2 regions of the Streptomyces sp. S186 genome follow, and region 2 is predicted to be linked to the other one. Evidence: predicted binding sites of a transcription regulator. Region 2 holds the regulator's gene; the other holds the start of a gene.

Region 1 (5,672 bases), 860 kb from region 2:
AGGAAGACCGTGCAGGAGTGCGGCCCGGCGAGCCGGAGCTTCTTCCGCAGCTCCTCCGGCTCCACCGCGGACCCACGCTTCTTGATCACCGCGACGCCCACCTCGCGCTCCCGCAGCAGCGCCCGCAGCTTCTTGACATTGAACGGCAGCACGTCGGTGACCGCGTAGGCGGTGGCATACGGCGTCGGCACCAGCCGGTCCGCCGTCACATAGGCGATCGTCGGGTCGATCAGCCGCCCGCCGACCTGCTCCGCGACGTCGGCGACCAGATGGGCGCGGATCACCGCGCCGTCGGGCTCGTAGAGCCAGTCGCCCACGGGACCCGGCTCGGGATCGGGGAGGCCGGCGCCGAGCAGGGAGTCGCCGGCCGGCAGCAGGGTGGCCCGGCGGGCGCCGCCCCGGCCCGTGCCGAACCACAGGACGGCCTCCTTCACGTCCCCCGCGTCGGAGATCCACTCCGTCTCGGCGTCCTCGGGCAGCGCCTCGTGCGGCACCCCCGGCGCGATCTTCAACGCCGCGTACGGTGCCGAACGGGCCGTCCCCACCGCCCAGGACAGCGGCGGCGCGTACGCCTCCGGATCGAAAATCCGGCCACCGCGTGCTTTGGTCCTCCGCGCCGGGTCCACGAACACCGCGTCGTAGCCGGCGGTGTCGACCTCCGTGACGTCCGCGCACCGCACCTCGATCAGCTCCGCCAGGCCCAGCGCCTCGGCGTTCGCCCGGGCCGCCGCGCAGGCCAGCGGATCGCGGTCCACGGCCAGCACCCGGATACCGGCCCGGGCCAGCGCCAGCGCGTCGCCGCCGATCCCGCAGCACAGGTCGGCCAGGGTCCGCACGCCGAGCGTGGCGAGCCGGCCGGCGCGGTGGGCGGCGACCGTGGCGCGGGTGGACTGCTCGACGCCGTTGGGGGTGAAGTACATCCGCGCGGCGTCCGCGCCGAACTTCGCGGCCGCCCGCTGCCGCAGCCGGGCCTGCCCGAGCGCCGCGGAGACCAGCGGCGCGGGGTGGTCGCGGCGCAGCCGGGTGGCGGCCGCCAGCTCGTCCGCCGGGTCGTGGTCCCGCAGGACGGCCAGCAGTTCCTGCCCCTCGGGGGCGAGCAGCGCGGAGAAGGTGTCGAGGTCGGTCACCCGCACCATTGTGGGCCAGCGGCCGGACCGGTCCGCGGACGGTCCCGCGGGCCGGTCGCGCCGCCCGCGGTCAGGCCCCGGACGCCGGCCCGCCGACCCGCGGCACCCGCTGCGTCGCGTCCGCGTCCGGCCGCGGCGCGGTCGGCCGGACCGGCTCCCGCCGCTGCTGGGCGCTGTCGCTGATCCGCAGCAGCACCGCCACCATCACCCAGTTCGCGACCAGCGACGAACCGCCCTTGGCGAGGAACGGCAGCGCCTTGCCGGTCAGCGGGATCAGGCCGGTGACGCCACCGGTGACGACGAAGACCTGGAGCAGCAGCGCCCCGGCGAGCCCGACCGCCACCAGCTTGCCGAACGGGTCGCGGGCGGTCAGCCCCACCCGCAGCCCGCGCTGGGCCAGCAGTGCGTAGAGCAGCAGGATGGCCATCACCCCGGCCAGGCCCAGCTCCTCGCCGACGGTGGTGAGGATGAAGTCGCTGTTGCCGGCGAAGCCGATCAGCTCGGGATGGCCCTGGCCGAGCCCGGAGCCGCCTATCCCGCCGCTGCCGAAGCTGAACAGCGCCTGGCCGAGCTGGTCGGACATGCCTTGTGCGCGGCCCTGCTCGGTGAAGGCCCGCATGGGGTCGAGCCAGGCGGTGACCCGGCCGTGGACATGCGGTTCGAGCGAGCCGACGACCCCCGCGCCGACAACGGCCATCAGCAGACCGCAGACCACCCAACTCGTCCGCTCGGTCGCCATGTAGAGCATGATCACGAAGGCGCCGAAGAAGATCAGCGAGGTGCCCAGGTCGCGCTCGAAGATCAGCACCAGCAGGCTGATCACCCAGATCGTGAAGATCGGCCCGAGCTGCCGGCCCGGCGGCAGCTGCATCCCCATCACCCGGCGCCCGGTCAGCGCCAGCGCGTCGCGGTTGACGGTCAGATAGCCCGCGAAGAACACCACGATCATGATCTTCACGAACTCGCCGGGCTGCAGCGACAGCGGCCCGAGCAGGATCCAGCGCTTGGCACCGAACTGGTCCGCTCCGAAGAACGCCGGCGCCATCAGCAGCACCAGCGCGACCGCCATCGTCAGGTAGATGTAGCGCTGCAGCAGCCGGTGGTTGCGCAGCACCATCAGGATCACGATGCAGACCGCGACCCCGATGACCGTCCACACCAGCTGCCCGGTCGCCGCCTGGGCGATCTTCAGCCGGGGTTTCTCCGCGTAGGTGATGTCCAGCCGGTGCAGCAGCACCAGCCCGATCCCGGTCAGCAGCGTCGCCAGCGGCAGGATCAGCGGATCGGCGCGCGGCGCGAACCGCCGGACGACCAGGTGCGGTACCAGCGCGATGAAGAAGACGCTCAGCGCGAAGCCGGCCAGCCCGCCCGGGAGCCGCCCGTTCATCGACAGCTCGGTGTAGGCGTAGCCGAAGACGGTGATCAGCACGACGAAGCCGAGCAGCCATGCCTCGGTGCGCCGGCGGTTCGGGGCATGGGCCAGCGCGGTGAACGTCATGGTGCGTTCGGCGTCGCTCTCCGGTCCCCCCGAATCCAGGGGGGCGCTGGTCAGTCCACGCACGGTTCCTCCGCCATCGATGGTCAGGGCCGCGGGGCGGCCGGGTCGCGGCCCGGTGGTCAGCGGTCCCTGGGACTAGACGGGGGCGGCCGCGGGCACGGTTGCCGCCGGGCGGGAGGTGTGTCGGAATCCACGCCCGGCCACCGGCAGCAGACACGGTACGCGTCTCCGGTGGCCGGGGCCCCGGCCACCGGACTCCCGCCCGCCCTCCGGGCGAACACCGGCCGCCCCGAGCGACAGGCCCTAGCACTCCGCTTGACCGAGTGCTAACCGCGTCATAGTCTCAGCGTTGGCACTCTCCGTTGGGGAGTGCCAACACAGCGACGGGCAGGTCCGGCACCCGCGACGACGGATCGACCTGGTCGCCACCTCAGACAGTTAACCCCGTGAGATCTCCGAAGGGGGAGGTCGGATCGTGACGACCGCCAGCTCCAAGGTTGCCATCAAGCCGCTCGAGGACCGCATCGTGGTCCAGCCGCTCGACGCCGAGCAGACCACGGCCTCGGGCCTGGTCATCCCGGACACCGCGAAGGAGAAGCCCCAGGAGGGCGTCGTCCTGGCGACCGGTCCGGGCCGCTTCGAGGACGGCAAGCGCGTCGAGCTCGACGTCAAGGTCGGCGACGTCGTGCTCTACAGCAAGTACGGCGGCACCGAGGTGAAGTACAGCGGCGAGGAGTACCTCGTCCTCTCGGCTCGCGACGTGCTCGCGATCGTCGAGAAGTAAGTCACCCGGATTTGCCCTGATCTGCGCCCCTGGTTCCCGCGTTCTCACCGACCGGGGCAGGGGCGCAGTTCGTATGAGCGAGATGAGCGATAGCGGTCACGGCGGCGAGGCCGACGATCGCAACGAGAGGACTTGAAGCAACTCATGGCGAAGATCCTGAAGTTCGACGAGGACGCCCGTCGCGCCCTTGAGCGCGGCGTCAACAAGCTGGCCGACACCGTCAAGGTCACCATCGGCCCCAAGGGCCGCAACGTCGTCATCGACAAGAAGTTCGGCGCCCCGACCATCACCAACGACGGCGTCACCATCGCCCGCGAGGTCGAGGTCGAGGACCCGTACGAGAACCTCGGCGCCCAGCTCGTCAAGGAGGTGGCGACCAAGACCAACGACATCGCGGGTGACGGCACCACCACCGCCACCGTGCTGGCCCAGGCGCTGGTCCGCGAGGGTCTGCGCAACGTCGCCGCGGGTGCTTCCCCGGCCGCCCTGAAGAAGGGCATCGACGCCGCCGTCAAGGCCGTCTCCGACGACCTGCTGGCGACCGCCCGTCCGATCGACGACAAGGCCGACATCGCCGCCGTCGCCGCGCTGTCCGCCCAGGACCCGCAGGTCGGCGAGCTCATCGCCGAGGCGATGGACAAGGTCGGCAAGGACGGTGTGATCACCGTCGAGGAGTCCAACACCTTCGGCCTGGAGCTGGACTTCACCGAGGGCATGGCCTTCGACAAGGGCTACCTCTCGCCCTACATGGTCACCGACCAGGAGCGCATGGAGGCCGTCCTCGACGACCCCTACATCCTGATCCACCAGGGCAAGATCTCCTCCATCCAGGACCTCCTGCCGCTGCTTGAGAAGATCATCCAGGCGAACGCCTCCAAGCCGCTGCTGATCATCGCCGAGGACGTCGAGGGCGAGGCCCTGTCGACCCTCGTCGTCAACAAGATCCGCGGCACCTTCAACGCGGTGGCCGTCAAGGCCCCCGGCTTCGGCGACCGCCGCAAGGCGATGCTCGGCGACATGGCCACCCTCACCGGCGCCACCGTCGTCGCCGAGGAAGTCGGCCTCAAGCTCGACCAGGTCGGCCTGGACGTGCTCGGCACCGCCCGCCGCGTGACCATCACCAAGGACGACACCACGATCGTGGACGGCGGCGGCAACGCCGAGGACGTCCAGGGCCGCGTCGCCCAGATCAAGTCCGAGATCGAGACCACCGACTCCGACTGGGACCGCGAGAAGCTTCAGGAGCGCCTGGCCAAGCTCGCCGGCGGCGTCTGCGTGATCCGCGTCGGCGCGGCCACCGAGGTCGAGCTCAAGGAGAAGAAGCACCGCCTGGAGGACGCCATCTCCGCGACCCGCGCCGCGGTCGAGGAGGGCATCGTCTCCGGTGGTGGCTCCGCCCTCGTCCACGCCGTCAAGGTGCTGGACGGCAACCTCGGCAAGGACGGCGACGAGGCCACCGGTGTCGCCGTGGTCCGCCGCGCCGCCGTCGAGCCGCTGCGCTGGATCGCCGAGAACGCCGGCCTGGAGGGCTACGTGATCACCGCCAAGGTGGCCGAGCTCGACAAGGGCAACGGCTTCAACGCCGCCACCGGCGAGTACGGCGACCTGGTCAAGGCCGGCGTCATCGACCCGGTCAAGGTCACCCGCTCCGCCCTGGAGAACGCCGCCTCCATCGCCTCCCTCCTGCTCACGACCGAGACCCTGGTCGTCGAGAAGAAGGAAGAGGAGGAGCCCGCCGCGGCCGGCCACGGTCACGGCCACGCGCACTGACCCGCGCTTCCCGCCGGCCGCACCCGCGCCGGCACCCGACGAGGCCCGGCCCGCTCCCCAGCGAGCCGGGCCTCGCCCGTTCCTGACGCCCGGCTCCGGCCGTTCCCGACGTCCTGCTCCGGACCGTTCCTGAGCCTCGTTCGTTCCTGAGCCTTGCCCGTTCACGAGGCTCGTTCCCGGGCCTCTCCCTGACGGGACATCAGATTTTGACGGAGCGTCAGGCGTTCCTCGCGCCCCTCATGCCCCTCATACCCCTCGCCTTTCCTGGTGTCCCGTCAGTCGGAGTGCTCAGCCCCTCCCCGTCAGTCGGAGTGCCCCAGCCCTTCCCGGTCAGGCCGAGTGCCCCAGCTCCTCCCGCCGCACCGGATCCGCGAACGGCAGCCCCCGCGCGTACCGCTCCAGCTCGTCGAGCGCATGGTCGGCCATCCGGTGCAGCTCGGTCCCCATCGACCCGGCGACATGTGGGGTGAGCAGCACGTTCGGCAGCTCGTAC
Region 2 (5,672 bases):
CGACCTCCTCGCCGACCCGGGGCTGGTTCCCGTCGGCAGGGTGGCGGCTGGCATAGCCATGGGCCCGTACCTCGGTCCCGTCCGGCAGTCGTACCAGCGCGGCGGCCCGGGTGCGGTGGGTGTCCTCCTCGAATTCCAGCTCGACATGCCATCCGACAGCGGTCTTCAACATGGCGGTCACCTCCGGAATCGCTGCTACCAGAGTGCGCTCACCGCCGAGGCGGCGCACGGCGTGCACCGGCCGCGCACGCCGCCGCACGCCGGGGCGGCCGCACACGCCGCCGCGCCGGACCTCAGGCCCCGTCGTCCGCCCCCGCCGGCGCCGTCACGAAGTCGATCAGCTCCTCCACCCGCCCCAGCAGCGCCGGCTCCAGATCCTTGTAGGACCGCACCCGGGACAGGATCCGCTGCCAGGCCGCACCGGTGTTCTCCGGCCAGCCCAGCGCCCGGCACACCCCCGTCTTCCAGTCCTGGCCCCGGGGGACCTCCGGCCACGCCCCGATGCCCAGCGAGGACGGCTTCACCGCCTGCCAGACGTCGATGTACGGGTGGCCGACGACCAGCGCATGCTCACCGGTCACCGCCGCCGCGATCCGGGACTCCTTGGAGCCGGGAACGAGGTGGTCCACCAGGACGCCGAGGCGGGCGTCGGGTCCGGGGGCGAACGCGTCGACGATCGCCGGGAGGTCGTCGACGCCCTCCAGGTACTCCACGACGACGCCCTCGATCCGCAGGTCGTCGCCCCAGACGCGCTCCACCAGCTCCGCGTCGTGCCGCCCCTCCACATAGATGCGGCCGGCCCGGGCGACCCGGGCACGCGCCCCGGGGACCGCGATCGAGCCGGACGCGGTGCGCGCCGGGCCGCTCGGCGCCGGGCCGCTCCGCGGACGGACGAGGGTGACGGTCCGGCCCTCCAGGAGGAAGCCGCGCGGCACCATCGGGAACACCCGCTGCTTGCCGAAGCGGTCCTCCAGGGTGACCGTCGGGCCCTCGGCTGTCTTCTCGCACCGCAGCACCGCGCCGCAGTAGCCCGTCACCACCTCCTCGACGACCAGCCCGGGATCGGCCGGCACCTCGGGCACCGGCTGCGGCTTCTTCCAGGGGGGAGTGAGGTCGGGGCTGTAGTGCCTGCTGTGCATGCGGGTCTGCTTCCTGTTCCTGCGGATCGGCGGGTCGGTCGGCCGGGAGACGGCGGCCGGGAGACGGCGGCCGGGAGACGGGGGACGGGCCTAAGGGGCGAGAGGGCGAGAGGGTGAGGAGTCGGCGGATCAATGGGCTCAATGGCCCCAACGAGCCCCGCTTCAGGGTGAGTTCGTGCCGAAGCGGGCATTCAGGGCGTCGCGCTGGGCGCGGACGAAGCCGGCGTCGACCACCGCGCCGTGGCCCGGCACGTACACCGCGTCCTCGCCGCCCAGCGCCAGCAGCCGGTCCAGCGCGGCGGGCCACCGCCCGGGCAGCGCGTCCGGGCCCGCCTGGGGTTCGCCGGACTCCTCGACCAGGTCGCCGCAGAAGACGACCGCCCGTTCACCGGCCCGGCCCGGCACCAGGACGGCCAGGTCGTGCGCGGTGTGACCGGGCCCCACGTCGGCCAGCAGCACCTCCCGGTCCCCGAGGCCGACGGTCAGCCGCCCGTGCACCTCGTGCTGCGGGACGACCACCAGGTCCGCGGCCTCCGCCGCGGCATCCGGGTCCACGCCGTGCCGGACCGCGTCGTCCCGCAGCGCCTCCTTGCCGTGCCGCAGCAGCTCGCCCAGCCCGGCCGCGCCGAACACCTCCACCCCGGCGAACGCCGCGGTGCCCAGGACGTGATCGAAGTGCGGGTGGGTGAGCGCGACATGCGTCACACCGCGGCCGAGCACCGCGCGCACCGTCCGGCGGAGCTCCGCCCCGGCACCGAGGGTCGCGCCGGTGTCGACGATCAGCACGCCGTCCGAACCGGCGACCACGCCGACCGTCTCGTCCCAGCCCGGCATCCGGCGCCGGACCACCCCCTCGCCGAGCCGTTCCCAGCCCGCCTCTTCCCATGTGGTGCGCATACAGAGACGCTAGCGCCCCCGCGATAGCGTTGCCCGGCACACCGCGGAAGCGGCTCGACGCCGGTCCCGCGACGGGCACCGCCCGGGACCCGTAGGGGATCGCGGCGGCGCCGGACCGGGGATTCCCCGGGGTCCGCTCCGGGGCGTCCCGGGGGCGGCCCGCGGGTCGGATCCGACGGGGGTGGGTAAGCCCTGAGTACGCCCGCCCTTGCCGCATCGGCGCTACCCGGCCGTACACTGGCTCAGGGTCTGGCACTCGGCCCATGTGAGTGCCAGGAGTGACGGGACGACACGGCGGACGGCCGACTGGAGGTGGCGAGATGCTCAGTGAACGCAGGCTCGAAGTGCTGCGCGCCATCGTCCAGGACTACGTCGGTACGGAGGAGCCGGTCGGTTCCAAGGCGCTCACCGAGCGCCACAAGCTGGGCGTCTCCCCGGCCACCGTCCGCAACGACATGGCGGCCCTGGAGGACGAGGGCTTCATCGCCCAGCCGCACACCAGCGCCGGCCGGATCCCCACCGACAAGGGCTACCGCCTCTTCGTCGACCGGCTCGCCGGCGTCAAGCCGCTGTCCGTCCCCGAGCGCCGCGCGATCCAGAACTTCCTCGACGGTGCCGTCGACCTGGACGACGTGGTGGGCCGCACGGTGCGGCTGCTGGCGCAGCTGACCCGCCAGGTGGCGGTGGTGCAGTACCCGTCCCTGACGCGGTCCACCGTCCGGCACGTCGAGCTGCTGGCGCTGGCCCCGGCCCGGCTGATGCTGGTGCTGATCACCGACACCGGCCGCGTCGAGCAGCGGCTCATCGACTGCCAGACGCCGTTCGGCGAGACGTCCCTGGCGGACCTGCGCGCCCGGCTCAACAGCCGGATCGTCGGCCGCCGTTTCACGGACGTCCCGCAGCTGGTGCAGGATCTCCCGGAATCGTTCGAACAGGACGACCGGGCCACCGTCTCGACAGTACTGTCGGTACTGCTGGAGACTCTGGTGGAGGAGACCGAAGAGCGGCTCATGATCGGCGGCACCGCCAATCTGACGCGCTTCGGGCATGATTTCCCCCTGACCATCCGGCCGGTGCTGGAGGCCCTTGAGGAGCACGTGGTGCTGCTCAAGCTGCTGGGGGAGGCCAAGGACTCGGGCATGACCGTACGGATCGGGCATGAGAATGCTCACGAGGGCCTGACGTCCACCTCGGTCGTCACCGTCGGATACGGTTCGGGCGACGAGGCCGTCGCGAAAATGGGCGTGGTCGGACCGACCCGCATGGACTACCCCGGAACGATGGGAGCGGTACGCGCAGTGGCACGTTACGTCGGACAAATCCTCGCGGAGTCGTAAGTGGCCACGGATTACTACTCGGTCCTCGGCATCAGCCGTGACGCCTCGCAGGACCAGATCAAGAAGGCGTTCCGCCGGCTGGCGCGCGAGCTGCACCCGGACGTGAACCCGGATCCCAAGACCCAGGAGCGGTTCAAGGAGATCAACGCCGCCTACGAGGTCCTGTCGGACCCGCAGAAGAAGCAGGTCTACGACCTCGGCGGCGACCCGCTCTCTCAGGCCGGCGGCGCCGGTGGCGCGGGCGGCTTCGGCGCGGGCTTCGGGAACTTCTCCGACATCATGGACGCCTTCTTCGGCACGGCCTCGCAGCGCGGCCCGCGCTCGCGCACCCGCCGTGGCCAGGACGCCATGATCCGCCTCGACGTCGAGCTGAGCGAGGCCGCGTTCGGCACCACCAAGGACATCCAGGTCGACACCGCCGTCGTCTGCACCACCTGCAGCGGCGAGGGCGCGGCGCCGGGCACCTCGGCGCAGACCTGTGACATGTGCCGCGGCCGCGGCGAGGTCTCGCAGGTCACCCGCTCCTTCCTGGGCCAGGTCATGACCTCCCGGCCCTGCCCCCAGTGCCAGGGCTTCGGCACGGTCGTCCCGACGCCGTGCCCCGAGTGCGCCGGCGACGGCCGGGTCCGCTCCCGCCGCACCCTCACCGTCAAGATCCCGGCCGGTGTCGACAACGGCACCCGGATCCAGCTGGCCGGCGAGGGCGAGGTGGGCCCCGGCGGCGGTCCCGCCGGCGACCTCTACGTCGAGATCCACGAGCTGCCCCACCCGGTGTTCCAGCGCCGCGGCGACGATCTGCACTGCACGGTCACCATCCCGATGACGGCGGCGGCGCTGGGCACCAAGTGCCCGCTGGAGACGCTGGACGGAGTCGAGGAGATCGACGTCCGGCCCGGCACCCAGTCCGGCCAGTCGATCCCGCTGCACGGCCGCGGCGTGACCCACCTGCGCGGCAACGGCCGGGGCGACCTCATCGTCCACGTCGAGGTGCAGACCCCCGGCAAGCTCGACCCCGAGCAGGAGGAGCTGCTGCGCCGCCTCGCCAAGCTCCGCGGTGAGGAGCGCCCCCAGGGCCAGTTCCAGCCGGGGCAGCAGGGGTTGTTCTCGCGACTGAAGGATGCGTTCAACGGGCGCTAGGCGCTCGGCCGGGGGTCCGGGGGTCGTCCCCCGGGCAGGCACGGTCAGCCCGGGCAGCAGGGGTTGTTCTCGCGACTGAAGGACGCGTTCAACGGGCGCTAGGCGCTCGGCCGGAGGTCCGGTCACAGCGGTCGGGCGGCGGCCGCGGGAAGCTTCCCGCGGCCGCCGCCCCCGTTCGGGTCGGGGCACCGGACGTGACACGATGTGGGCATGCCCACCGCGCTCACCGATTTCTGCCGCCACCCCATCGTGCAGGCCCCGATGGCGGGCGGCGGCTCCGGACCCGAGCTGGCCGCGGCCGTCTGCGAGGCCGGTGGCTTCGGCTTCCTGGCCGCCGGCTACAAGACCGCCGACGGCATGTACCAGGAGATCAAACGGCTGCGCGGGATGACCGGCCGGCCCTTCGGTGTCAACCTCTTCATGCCGCAGCCCGCGCTGACCGACACCTCCGCCGTCGAGGTCTACCGCGAGCAACTCGCCGGCGAGACCGCCTGGTACGAGACCGAGCTCGGCGACATCAACGGCTCCACCGACGACGGCTACGAGGCCAAACTCGCGATCCTCCGCGACGACCCGGTGCCGGTGGTCTCCTTCACCTTCGGCTGCCCCTCCCGGGCGGCCCTCGACGGGTTCGCCAAGGTCGGCACGTACACCGTCGTCACCGTCACCACCGCCGCCGAGGCACAGGCCGCCCAGTGGGCCGGGGCCGACGCGGTGTGTGTACAGGGCGTGGAGGCGGGCGGCCACCAGGGCACCCACCGGGACGACCCGCACGCCGACGGGACCGGCTCCGGGCTGGGACTGCTGGCGCTGCTCGGACAGGTCCGGGAGACGGTGCAGATCCCGGTGATCGCCGCCGGCGGGCTGATGCGCGGTGCGCAGATCGCCGCGGTGCTGGCCGCCGGGGCCTCGATGGCGCAGCTGGGCACCGCCTTCCTCGCCACCCCCGAGTCCGGCGCCGACCCGCTGCACAAGCAGGCGCTGACCAACCCCCTCTTCACCCATACCGAGTTGACCCGGGCGTTCTCCGGGCGGCCGGCCCGCGGCCTGGTGAACCGTTTCCTGCGGGAGCACGGCCCGTACGCCCCCGCCGCCTATCCCGCCGTGCACTACCTCACCTCCCCGGTCCGCAAGGCCGCCGCCAAGGCCGGCGACGCCCAGG

The links. The regulator HrcA, encoded in region 2, represses chaperone genes, less so after heat shock. The targets are predictions, from matches to a motif close to TTNGCACTCNGNNNNNCNGAGTGCNAA.
Region 1: a site for HrcA is predicted at 2,929-2,955, ahead of groES (co-chaperone GroES). Genes of this name have one in related genera too.

The regions. Positions count from the first base shown of each region.
Region 1 covers NZ_CP193932.1:4,688,228-4,693,899, forward strand. The annotation lists gene ACRAS8_RS20295 (class I SAM-dependent methyltransferase) at 1-1,136, opposite strand, end outside; gene ACRAS8_RS20300 (FtsW/RodA/SpoVE family cell cycle protein) at 1,198-2,625, opposite strand; gene groES (co-chaperone GroES) at 3,101-3,409, shown strand; gene groL (chaperonin GroEL) at 3,554-5,179, shown strand; gene ACRAS8_RS20315 (hydroxyacid dehydrogenase) at 5,510-5,672, opposite strand, start outside.
Region 2 covers NZ_CP193932.1:5,547,608-5,553,279, forward strand. The annotation lists gene ACRAS8_RS23805 (DUF1876 domain-containing protein) at 1-172, opposite strand, end outside; gene ACRAS8_RS23810 (DUF3097 domain-containing protein) at 294-1,139, opposite strand; gene ACRAS8_RS23815 (MBL fold metallo-hydrolase) at 1,302-2,036, opposite strand; gene hrcA (heat-inducible transcriptional repressor HrcA) at 2,357-3,373, shown strand; gene dnaJ (molecular chaperone DnaJ) at 3,374-4,510, shown strand; gene ACRAS8_RS23830 (nitronate monooxygenase) at 4,721-5,672, shown strand, end outside.